DNA from 3 places in the Pectobacterium quasiaquaticum genome. Region 3 is predicted to be linked to each of the others. Evidence: riboswitches for the same ligand, from Rfam matches in the RefSeq annotation. Region 3 holds a riboswitch; each other region holds the start of a gene.

Region 1 (4,180 bases), 970 kb from region 3:
CGGGTTGGCGTAATAACGCCCGCAAATAGCGATCGTTTTTCAGATCAGTCATGTTCTTTTCCTTTCAACCTCACGGCGGTTCTACACCGGATAGATGTGATGAAACGGATGCGTTATAAGGCAAACGCTTTATGACGCAAAGAGTACCACGTCAGCCTTCGTTCTCGTGATAAGTGCGGCACAGTACCACCGTATCTTCAATAAGCCGACGCGCCACGGTGCCCGGTGGAGGCAACTGCGGGAGTTGGTCATAACGGAACCAGCCCGCGTCACGTAGCTCTTTCGGATCATGCTTGATTTCACCACCTGCATAGTCGGCCATAAACGCCATCATCAGAGAATGAGGGAATGGCCAAGGCTGCGAGCTCACATAGCGCAGATTTTTTATCTGAATTTGGCTCTCTTCCATTACCTCACGCACGACCGTCTGCTCCAGCGTTTCGCCCACTTCGACAAACCCAGCCAGTACGGTGTACATGTTTCCGCGATGCCGATTGTGCTGCGCGAGCAGAATCTCATCACCACGGCGAATCGCGACGATGATGCAAGGCGCGATCTGCGGATAATAGCGCTCTTTGCAGTGGTGACATAAGCACGCCAGCTCCGTTTTGCTCCGCACCATATCATGGCCGCAATAACCACAAAAACGATGAGAACGATAGAACTCAGCCAACTGTACGCCTCGCCCTGCCAGTTGGAATAAATCCACGTCCTGATCGAGCAGTTGGCGAACCGATGCCATATCGGTATCGCGGCCCTGGCACACCAACCAGACAGGCAGTCCTTGCCATTCACCGATTTGGCGAGCCGTTTTCCCCTGCAACGACCACGCCATAGCCGTTCCGCGCGGCAGTACTCCCTGAGGGAGCCAGATTTGTACCGCGTCGCTAACCACCCACCAGCCGGTTTCATCACCTTTTAGCGTCTGTTCCATATCTTTTTATTGCTCCACTGCCACTTCACTGGCATTTTACATTCAGAGTGATTACATAAGTTTTATAACTGGGATTTCAGTTATTTCTTACCGTTCACGGAGTCAACAATGCTAAACCAGCTACAAAGTCTAACTGAATACGTTGGTGGCAATAATGCGTTAATCGACCAATGGCTACAAGCGCGTAAGCAGCTTCTGGTGGCTTACTATCATCTGGTTGGCATCAAGCCGAATAAGGAAACGCTTTCTCTTCTGGATGAAGAGGCATTGGATAATTTTTGCCAGAATCTGGTGGACTATCTTTCTACCGGCCACTTTCATTTATACGAAAAAATGCTGCATGAAGCAGCGACGCACAGCGAACAAGTATTAGCGCTTTCCACCCAGCTCGACTTCGCCCTGCAAAATAACACGCAGCAAATTATGACGTTTTACGATAGCCATCTGGCGGCAGCCATCGACCATGATAACTGCCTCGAATTCCAGCAGGCACTCTCCCACGTCGGCGAAGCGCTGGAGGAACGTTTTACGTTAGAAGACAGAATGATTCAGCAGGTTTACGACAAATAGCCGTCATTTGACGTTATTTCAGGACATCATCACACATTGTAAAAGCAAAAGCGGCACGCTTTGACATCCGCGTTTTGCCGACATACAGTGTAGGGGTTTTATTGGCCCGTTTAAGAGACGGGTATATCTTGTCGGAGTGCCTAGCGTGCTCGTGTTTTGTTTTACGAAATCAATCGTTATGACGAAACTTATGAGCGCACAGGCTGAGACCGTTAATTCGGGATCCGCGGAACCTGATCGGGTTAATACCTGCGAAGGGAACAAGAGTAATGCCCCCCTATTGAGCCCAAGGCTGCGTATTCCTACATACCTGCTCTGACGCCCAATATCATTATTACTCCCTCCGGCTCCAGACAAGCAATCTTCCCTTTACGTCTTACAGGAACTTGCTATGTCTACAGAACCTTTGTCTATAAAAACAGTATCGTCAAAATCGGGTCGCCGTGAACAGCGTGCCGCCGCCCAGCAGTTTATTGAAACCTTACAGGGTACCGCCTTTCCCAATTCCAAACGCATTTACCTTGCGGGCTCACGTGATGACATCCACGTGCCAATGCGAGAAATTCAGCTTAGCCCGACGTTACTCGGCGGCAGTAAAGACAACCCCCAATACGAGCCCAATGAGCCAATCCCGGTTTACGATACGTCAGGGCCTTATGGCGACCCCGCTGCGCAACCCGATGTCCGCGTTGGGCTAGCGAAGCTGCGCGCCAGTTGGATTGCAGAACGTCACGACACCGAGTCGCTATCCGGCGTCAGTTCTGATTTCACCCAACAGCGGTTGGCGGATGCCGGTCTGGATCATCTGCGTTTCGAACATTTGCCACGACCTTTGCGTGCCAAAGCAGGCCAACGCGTTACCCAGCTCCACTATGCCCGACAGGGGATCATTACCCCGGAAATGGAATTTATCGCCATTCGCGAAAATATGGGACGCGAACGCATTCGCGGTGAGGTGCTGCGCCAGCAGCATCCGGGGCAAAGTTTCGGAGCCCTACTGCCGGAGAACATCACGCCGGAATTTGTCCGTCAGGAAGTGGCCGCCGGTCGCGCCATTATCCCTTCCAACATCAACCACCCAGAATCAGAGCCGATGATTATCGGTCGCAACTTTCTGGTGAAGGTTAACGCCAATATCGGCAACTCCGCCGTGACCTCCTCCATCGAAGAAGAGGTGGAAAAGCTGGTCTGGTCTACCCGTTGGGGCGCGGATACGGTGATGGATCTCTCCACTGGTCGCTATATTCACGAAACCCGCGAGTGGATTCTGCGTAACAGCCCCGTGCCAATCGGGACGGTACCGATTTATCAGGCGCTGGAAAAAGTGAACGGCGTGGCGGAAAACCTGAACTGGGAAATGTTCCGCGATACGCTGCTGGAACAGGCCGAGCAAGGGGTGGACTATTTCACCATCCACGCTGGCGTGTTGTTACGCTACGTGCCGATGACGGCCAAACGCCTGACCGGCATCGTCTCACGCGGCGGTTCCATTATGGCGAAGTGGTGCCTGTCGCATCACAAAGAGAGCTTCCTGTTCGAGCATTTTCGCGAAATCTGTGAAATCTGCGCCGCTTATGACGTCGCGCTGTCGCTGGGTGACGGCTTACGTCCCGGTTCCATTCAGGACGCCAACGACGAAGCCCAGTTTGCCGAGCTGCATACGCTGGGCGAGCTGACCAAAATCGCTTGGGAATACGACGTTCAGGTAATGATCGAAGGCCCCGGGCACGTTCCGATGCAGATGATTCGCCGCAACATGACCGAAGAGCTGGAGCACTGCCACGAAGCGCCATTCTATACGCTCGGCCCGCTAACTACCGATATCGCTCCGGGTTACGATCATTTCACCTCCGGCATCGGTGCCGCCATGATCGGCTGGTTCGGCTGCGCGATGCTCTGCTACGTGACGCCGAAGGAACATCTTGGCTTGCCGAACAAAGAAGACGTCAAACAGGGGCTGATTACCTATAAGATCGCCGCCCACGCCGCCGATTTGGCGAAAGGCCATCCTGGCGCGCAGATCCGTGATAACGCCATGTCAAAAGCGCGCTTCGAATTCCGTTGGGAAGACCAGTTTAATCTGGCGCTCGATCCCCAAACGGCCCGCGCCTACCACGATGAAACACTGCCGCAAGAATCCGGTAAAGTCGCCCACTTCTGTTCCATGTGCGGCCCCAAATTCTGCTCGATGAAAATCTCACAGGAAGTACGCGACTACGCGGCGAAACAGGAAGCGGAAGCCAAACCGATTGAAGTGGGTATGGCGCAGATGTCGCAGGAATTCCGTTCTCGCGGCAGCGAGCTTTATCACAGCGCCACCAGCCTGCAAACCGAGGAGAGCAAATGACGGACTCGACGCCTTTTGCCCCAACGGCGCAGCGGCTGGGGCTGTATCCCGTTGTCGATAACGTGGAATGGATCGAACGACTACTCAGCGTCGGGGTAAAAACGATCCAACTGAGAATCAAAGATCGGTCAGATGAACAAGCTGAAGCCGAGGTGATCAAGGCGATCGCCTTGGGTCGCCGCTATCAGGCGCAGCTTTTCATCAATGACTACTGGAGATTGGCCGTCAAACATCAGGCATACGGCGTACATCTGGGGCAGGAAGATCTGGACACCACCGATCTAGCCGCGATTAAACAAGCTGGCCTGCGGTTAGGCGTCTCCACGCAC
Region 2 (4,180 bases), 2.0 Mb from region 3:
CTCCTTGGCCAGCTCAATCTCCCTTGAGCTGGCTTTTCTTTTTCTTCCGCGTCCTCCTTTTCTCGCCGCAAACATTCATCGACTCTTCTGATTTCTACCTGCCGATTTAGTGACTATTATTAATTCCACTATCCTGCTTAGGAAAATAGGTCATGGAAAAAAATCCGGTGACGCTGCTGATTCTGAATGGAAAAAGTGCAGGTAATGAAGAACTTCGCGAAGCCATTGATGAGCTACGCAAGGAGGGCTATACGCTGCATGTCCGCGTGACTTGGGAATACGGTGATGCTAAACGCTATGTAGAAGAAGCGATCCAGCTCAAAGCGGATAATGTGATTGCCGCTGGTGGCGACGGCACCGTCAATGAAGTCGCCGCCGCCTTAGCGGTGCAGCCGGAAGCGGTGCGTCCGTGTCTGGGAATTGTGCCGCTGGGTACGGCCAACGATTTTGCCACCAGTTGTCAGATTCCGATGGAGATGCACAACGCGCTAACGCTGGCTATCAAAGGCCGCGCCAGCGCGATCGATATCGCCAAGGTGAACGACAGCCATTACTTCATCAACATGGCGACGGGCGGATTTGCCACGCGCATCACCACCGAAACACCAGCCAAGATGAAGGCCGCGCTCGGGAGCGCCTCATACATGCTGCACGCGCTCTTCCGCATGGACATGCTTCAAGCTGAACGCTGTGAGATACGCGGACCGGATTTTCACTGGTCGGGAGATACGCTGGTTATCGCGGTGGGAAATGGCCGCCAGGCTGGCGGCGGGCAGCAGCTTTGCCCAGAGGCGCTGGTCAACGACGGGCTACTGGAACTAAGCGTACTGTCGGCAACCGAGTTGCTGCCGAATATGTTGCAGGCCTGGTTTACCGGTAGCGAAAACCAGAACATGATTTCCGCTATCCTGCCCTGGCTGGAGATCACCGCCCCAGATGATATGACGTTTAATCTGGACGGCGAGCCGCTCACCGCCAAACGCTTCCATATCGAGGTGCTTCCCGCCGCGATTCACTGTCGGCTGCCGCCCCAATGCTCGCTGCTGGAATAGCGGCGCGTTTCAACTATTCCTGTTTCTACTACTCTCGCTTAAGGCGATTACTGTTTGCCAGGTACAGCGTCACCACCAGCAGCAGGATCGCTGCGGAATACACCAGCGTATCCGACGGGCTTTTGTGATCGACAATAATCAGGCGAATGATGGCCGTGATGCCGATGTAGATAAAATAGCGCAGCGGGAAGTGATAGCCGGACTGAAAATACTTCACGATCAGCGCAATGAACTCAAAATACAGGAAATAGATCACAATGCCTTCTATCAGTTGATAGGAGGAATCTTTCTCGTTGGAGATCAACAGCACTTTCGCCAGATTGAACGTTTCCTTGACTAAAAAAATCACCAGAATAATTGCCAGCACCAACAGGCCGATATTGAGTATCGTCTGAAGCGCCTTGGCAGCCATCGCACTGCGCGCAGAACCTGCCATATGTTATCCCCACATCCTATTTCACATTAACGCCAAGAATTCACAGCAAAGTAACCGGTTGCCCCCGCACTGTCTATGCCGAATACGCTTAATTTAGTTTGAAATTACTGGCAAATGTGTCACGTAAAGTACAAGTCAATTTACTTATACCCGCCATATTTCAGGTTGCATGTGCGTTTTACCACCAGCGATGGAAGTGATGAACAGGGCCGATGCCGTGCCCGACCTCCAGCGTGTCGGCCTGCTGTAATGCCTGCTGTAAATAGTCCTTCGCGACCTTGACCGTTTCGCCCCAGCTATTATGACGCGGTCGCAGTGCCGCCAGCGCGGCAGAGAGCGTGCAGCCCGTGCCGTGTGTATGGCGTGTATTCACACGCGGAGAGCTAAAGCGCTGTGGCTCAGCCTGTCGACTGAACAGCCAATCCGGACTTTCCGCTTCGCTGAGGTGGCCGCCTTTCATCAACACCGCCTGGCAGCCCATCGCCAGCAGCGCTTCCCCCTGCTCACGCATTTCCCGTTCGTTAGCGGCGGGTGACGTATTCAGCAGCGCGGCGGCTTCCGGCAAGTTGGGCGTAATCAGGGACACCAGCGGCAGCAGCTCACGGCGGATCGATTCCACCGCCTCGGGCGCAAGTAGCGGATCGCCACTTTTCGCCAGCATCACGGTGTCCAGCACCACAAAAGGAACCGCGTAACGACGCAGGCGTTCGGCAACGGTTTCAACAATATCGGTCTGCGCCAGCATCCCAATCTTGGCGCTGTCGATACGCACATCGCTCAGCACAGAATCCAACTGCGCTGCGACAAAATCCGGTTCAATCCGGTAGACGGACTGCACGCCGCGCGTATTTTGCGCCACCAGCGCGGTAATGACCGAGGTGCCGTAAGCGCCCAGCGCAGAAAAGGCTTTTAAATCCGCCTGAATCCCCGCACCGCCGCTCGGATCGGTGCCCGCAATTGTCAACGCATTGATACGCTTCATGCCAGATCCTCCGCGCGCATCGCCTCGGCACGCGTGCATTCCAGCGTTCCGACATTAATCAGCAGCGCATCGGCCACCACGCTGAACTGCGCGGCTTCTTCGGGATCGACCACCATTGCCGGCGACGCAGAACGGAATTGAGTGAGTGATGTTGCTGCCTGAGCGGCAGAAAAGTCGGTGGGTCGCGTGTTCATAAGTCTCCCAACCGGCGTGGAAGAAGGCGGCAACCGGTGGGGCATACCGTGACTTCCCTACGCTGGCATTATCCAGATCAGGTGGTACGGGTATTTCTCAGCCTTCACAAAGAAGGGCACCCCGAGTCATGTACTACGCTTTGCAGCATAAGTAAGTGGGTAACGCAAAGCAAGCGCTGCCCGCTCCCTTCCCCACCTGATACAAAATGAAAAACCACAGGCACATTGTGACATAGAGAAAAACGTCATAACCCTTTAGACTGGTTAATCAAACCCATACTGAGGAAATTGTGATGACGATGATAAAGAGTTATGCCGCACCGGAAGCAGGCGCAGCGCTGGAGTTGTATGAGTTTGATGCGGGTGAGCTGCAGGCGGAAGACGTCGAAGTCGTGGTTGATTACTGCGGCGTGTGCCATTCCGACCTGTCGATGATCGATAACGAATGGGGTATATCGAGCTATCCGCTGGTTGGCGGGCATGAAGTGATTGGCCGTGTACACGCGTTGGGTGACGCGGCGAAAAGCAAAGGATTAAAGGTGGGTCAGCGCGTCGGCATTGGTTGGACAGCACGCAGCTGTGGGCACTGCGATGCCTGTATCAGCGGTAGCCAAACCAACTGCCAACAAGGCAGCGTGCCGACAATTCTGAATAAAGGCGGTTTTGCCAATAAGATTCGCGCAAACTGGCAGTGGGCTATCCCGCTTCCTGACTCAATTGATATCGAATCGGCAGGTCCGTTGCTGTGCGGCGGCATCACCGTGTTCAAACCACTGTTAATGCACCATATCACCGCAACCAGCCGCGTCGGTGTGATCGGTATCGGCGGTCTGGGTCACATCGCGATTAAGCTCCTGCACGCGATGGGCTGTGAAGTCACGGCGTTCAGTTCTAACCCAGCCAAAGAGCAGGAAGTGCTGGCGATGGGTGCTGATAAGGTCGTCAACAGTCGCGATCCGCAGGCGCTGACCGCACTGGCAGGTCAGTTCGATCTCATCATCAACACCGTGAGCGTCGATCTGGAATGGCAACCCTACTTCAATGCGCTCGCCTATAACGGGAAGTTCCATACCGTCGGCGCGGTGATGAAGCCATTCAGCGTTCCAGCCTTCACGCTTATCGCGGGGGACCGCAGCGTTTCCGGTTCTTCTACCGGTTCACCGCATGAGCTGCGTTCTCTGATGAAGCTCGCTGCGCGTGCCAACGTGAAGCCGCAGACGGAACTGTTCCCGATGTCGAAAATCAATGATGCCATCCAGCACGTACGTGACGGCAAGGCCCGCTACCGCGTGGTACTGAGAGCCGATTTTTAATCGGTAAAGACGCCTGAGTAATCAGGCGTCTGCTGTTGCAGCATCTGCCCGCCTTACGTCAGTCATTCTCTAGAGTACCCCATCAGTTAGCATAATACTGAATCTGTTCTATCTGTTTCATGATAGGATTAAAAAGTGATACAAGAGGAGGTGAGCGATGCCTTTTAAACAATATGATCATGATTTTATTGATAAAAATAAGA
Region 3 (4,180 bases):
AAAAAAACAGTTTATAATTGGAATCATTACGCTAACTTAATGAACTATTTTAGTCATTATTATTACATTAATATTAATTATTAAAGAAAAAATAAATTAGCGAACTCATTCTTTTTTATTGAAAAAAATACGATTTGACATTCAACATTATTGATTGATTTATTATTTCGTCATTCTGAATATAAAAGCATCACGTAAACAACGCCGCTGCGACCTCACTACCCTGCAAACCACCCGCAGCAGGTAAACACCATAAAAAAAGCCAGCGAAAAACTCGCTGGCTGGTGAAACGTCACCATTACTCAGAATAAATTGTTTCGCACCGCCTAAAGCCAATGACGGTACTCGTCGTCAGACATGTCTTTCAGGTGCCACTGCGTCGCCTGCTGTAGTAATGCAATACGCTGTTGGGTAGACATCCATCGCAACCACTTTGCTTTACAGGTCGATAAGTAGGTTTGATAGAACGGGTACAAACGGGAAATCGCCATCAGCTACCTCCTCTCTTTTCTTGTTGCAAAGTATCGGCGTAATATAGGGAAAGATAAATTGATGACTTTAGTGCTGGGAGTTCCTCTTTTATGTCTTCCCCTCGATTGCAACAACAGTTCATCCGCCTGTGGCAGCACTTTCAGGGGCAAACCACCGACACCACGCTGCAAGAGTTGACCGGGGTGTTGAACTGTTCCCGCCGCCATATCCGCTCATTGCTGAACGCGATGCAGCAAGAAGGTTGGCTGATCTGGCAGGCAGAAGCCGGCAGGGGAAAACGCTCTCAGCTATCGTTTGTTTATACCGGACTGGCGCTACAGCAGCAGCGCGCTGAGGATCTGCTGGAGCAGGATCGCATTGAGCAGCTAGTGCAGTTGGTGGGTGACAAAGAAGCAGTGCGCCAGATGTTGCTAGCCCACCTTGGGCGGAGCTTCCGGCAGGGGAAACACATTCTGCGCATCCTCTATTACCGTCCTTTACGCAATTTACTGCCCGGCTCGGCGCTACGGCGTTCAGAGATGCACATTGCCCGACAAATTTTCAGCGGACTCACCAATATAAATGAGGAAAATGGGGAAATTGAGCCCGATCTGGCTCATCACTGGCAGATGATCTCCCCCCTGCATTGGAGATTTTATCTGCGTCCGGCCATCCGCTTCCATCACGGTCGCGAGCTCACGATGGAGGATGTCATCACCTCCCTCAAGCGCCTCAGCGCCTGGCCACTGTTTGCGCACCTTGAAACCGTCATATCACCGATGCCCTTCGTGATTGATATTCGGCTAAACAGCTCGGATAAATGGCTGCCGTGGCTATTGGGCAGCGTGCACGCCATGATTTTGCCGCAGGAATGGCAAACGCTCCCCGATTTCGCTCAACACCCGATTGGTACCGGTCCTTACGCCGTGGTGCGCAATAACAGCAACCAGTTAAAGATCCGCGCCTTCGATGATTATTTTGGCTATCGGGCGCTAATTGATGAGGTCAATATTTGGGTCTTGCCCGACGAGCCAGAGGAGATGCCGGTATCTATCCAACTCCAGTCTGACAATTCTCGTCACGAACAGCTGGAAAGCCGGATGGAAGAAGGCGGCTATTTCCTGCTATTCGATAAGCGTTCGCCGTTAGCATCACGACCGGAAGCTCAGCGATGGCTCAGGCAGGTATTTAACCCTATTTCGCTACTCAACCACGCCAATATCAGCAACCAGCGTGACTGGTCTCCCGCCTACAGTTTGCTACCGCGCTGGCACCATCACCATCCCGATGTACCGCAATCCATGCCGAAAGGGCTAACGGACGTCACGCTCACGTTCTATCAGGCACACCCTGAATATCGGATATTAAGCGAGATAATGCGCACACTGCTGGCACAACATGGCGTCACATTACATATTCAGACGGTCAGCTACGAAGACTGGTATCAGGGCAATGCCGACAGCGATATCTGGTTTGGTAGCCTGAATTGTTACCTGCCTATCGAATTCTCCCTATTCGCGATGCTCTACGAACTCCCGCTGGCACAGCACTGTCTGGATGACGATCTGCATGCAGACGCACAGCAGTGGCGTAACCACACGCTGCCGATGGCAGAGTGGTGTGAAAAGCTGATCGCCAGCGGCCAACTGCACCCTCTTCTGCATCACTGGCTACAGCTTCAGGGGCAGCGCAGTATGCGCGGCGTCAGGATGAATATGCTCGGCTGGTTTGATTTTAAATCTGCCTGGTTCGCACCGCCGGAACGCTGAGAGCCTTTCGCTGCCCGACTTAACCCTTTACAATGTGCCGTTCTCAACGGGGTGCGGAAAATTTTTCGCTGAGAAGATACCCGTCGAACCTGATCCGGTTAATACCGGCGAAGGGATTTGAGAGTGCTGCTCATTGCTGCCTCAAAGTCCTTTGCCACCCTATGATTCTCAGGAGTGCAAAGTGTTAAATCAATTATTACCGCGTTCAGCCACCGTGCTGAAAACCAGCCTGTCTTGCCTGCTACTGCTCTCTGCTTCGGCGTTCGCCAAGCCTGCGCTTACCGTATATACCTACGATTCATTTGCTTCCGAGTGGGGTCCAGGCCCTGTCATCAAGACCGCATTTGAAAAAGAGTGCGAGTGCGAACTGAACTTCGTCGCGCTGGAAGATGGTGCCTCGCTGCTGAACCGTCTGCGTATGGAAGGCAAGAACAGCAAAGCGGATATCATTCTGGGGCTGGACAACAACCTGTTGCAGGCGGCGGAACAAACCGGCCTGTTTGCGCCACACAATCTGGACACCCGCGCCGTCACGGTGCCGGGCGGCTGGAACAATAAGACGTTCGTGCCTTATGACTACGGCTATTTCGCGTTTGTGTATAACAAAAACACGCTGAAGAACCCGCCGAAAAGCCTGCATGAGCTGGTGGACAGCAACGAACCGTGGAAAGTGATCTATCAGGATCCACGCACCAGTACACCGGGACTGGGGCTGCTGTTGTGGATGCAGAAAGTGTATGGCGACGATGCGCCGCAAGCCTGGCAGAAGCTGGCGAAAAAAACCGTTACCGTCACCAAAGGCTGGAGTGAAGCCTACGGTCTGTTCCTGAAAGGGGAAGCGGATCTGGTGCTGAGTTACACCACGTCGCCGGCCTATCACATCATTGAAGAAAAGAAAGATAACTACGCGGCAGCGACCTTCAGCGAAGGGCACTATCTGCAAATTGAAGTCGCCGGACAGCTGGCTTCCAGCAAAAATCCCGAGCTGGCAAAACGCTTTATGCAGTTCATCCTAAGCCCAACGTTCCAGCAGGCGATCCCTACCACAAACTGGATGTATCCGGCGGTTAAAACCGATCTGCCAGCAGGCTTCGCGACGCTCGCGGTGCCGGAAAGAGCCATGCAGTTCAGCGCGCAGGAAGTAACCGATCAAAGGACGCAGTGGATTCAGGCATGGCAACGCGCCGTCAGCCACTGATCGGCGGACGTCTGTGGCCGGGGCTACTGGCCACCACGCTGTTAATTTCCGTTGCCGCACTGGCTTTCGGCGCTCTGTGGCTACAGGCGCCCGAAAGCCAGTGGCGCACGCTATGGCATGACAGCTATCTCTGGCATGTCATTCGGTTTACCTTCTGGCAGGCCTTTCTCTCCGCGCTGTTTTCTACCGTTCCAGCCATGTTTCTCGCCAGAGCGCTGTACCGACGACGCTTTCCCGGCCACCGCTGGCTGCTGCGCCTGTGCGCGATGACGCTGGTGCTGCCCGTGCTGGTTGCCGTTTTTGGCCTGCTCAGCGTTTACGGTCGCCAAGGCTGGCTGGCTTCTGCGCTGGGCTGGTTTAACCTGAAATATACATTTTCGCCCTATGGGTTGCAGGGCATCCTGCTGGCGCACGTCTTCTTTAATCTGCCGCTGGCAACCCGATTGCTGTTGCAGTCGCTGGAAGGCATCGCTACCGAGCAACGTCAGTTGGCCGCGAATCTGGGTATGAACAGCTGGCAGCATTTCCGACTGCTGGAATGGCCCGCCCTGCGTCGGCAGATTTTACCCACTGGCGCACTGATTTTTATGCTCTGCTTCGCCAGCTTCGCCACCGTGCTGTCGCTGGGCGGCGGCCCGCAGGCAACCACCATTGAGCTGGCTATCTATCAGGCATTAAGCTTTGATTACGATCCGGGGCGCGCAGCGCTGCTGGCGTTAATTCAGATGGTTTGCTGTCTTGG

What was found. Region 3 has a riboswitch for thiamine pyrophosphate ahead of thiB (thiamine ABC transporter substrate binding subunit). Riboswitches for the same ligand answer to the same signal wherever they lie in the genome.
Region 1: another riboswitch for thiamine pyrophosphate. It lies ahead of thiC (phosphomethylpyrimidine synthase ThiC); the one in region 3 lies ahead of thiB (thiamine ABC transporter substrate binding subunit).
Region 2: another riboswitch for thiamine pyrophosphate. It lies ahead of IG609_RS05800 (hydroxyethylthiazole kinase); the one in region 3 lies ahead of thiB (thiamine ABC transporter substrate binding subunit).

Annotation. Positions count from the first base shown of each region.
Region 1 is NZ_CP065177.1:242,094-246,273, reverse strand. Features, by position in the region: gene hemE (uroporphyrinogen decarboxylase) at 1-52, opposite strand, end outside; gene nudC (NAD(+) diphosphatase) at 152-934, opposite strand; gene rsd (sigma D regulator) at 1,043-1,504, shown strand; TPP riboswitch at 1,627-1,781, shown strand; gene thiC (phosphomethylpyrimidine synthase ThiC) at 1,896-3,851, shown strand; gene thiE (thiamine phosphate synthase) at 3,848-4,180, shown strand, end outside.
Region 2 is NZ_CP065177.1:1,262,192-1,266,371, reverse strand. Features, by position in the region: gene yegS (lipid kinase YegS) at 153-1,052, shown strand; gene psiE (phosphate-starvation-inducible protein PsiE) at 1,081-1,488, opposite strand; gene thiD (bifunctional hydroxymethylpyrimidine kinase/phosphomethylpyrimidine kinase) at 1,667-2,470, opposite strand; partial or broken gene IG609_RS05800 (hydroxyethylthiazole kinase) at 2,482-2,664, opposite strand; TPP riboswitch at 2,702-2,798, opposite strand; gene ahr (NADPH-dependent aldehyde reductase Ahr) at 2,958-3,977, shown strand; gene IG609_RS05790 (GGDEF domain-containing protein) at 4,135-4,180, shown strand, end outside.
Region 3 is NZ_CP065177.1:3,736,369-3,740,548, forward strand. Features, by position in the region: gene sgrT (glucose uptake inhibitor SgrT) at 327-491, opposite strand; gene sgrR (HTH-type transcriptional regulator SgrR) at 582-2,240, shown strand; TPP riboswitch at 2,278-2,374, shown strand; gene thiB (thiamine ABC transporter substrate binding subunit) at 2,455-3,438, shown strand; gene thiP (thiamine/thiamine pyrophosphate ABC transporter permease ThiP) at 3,414-4,180, shown strand, end outside.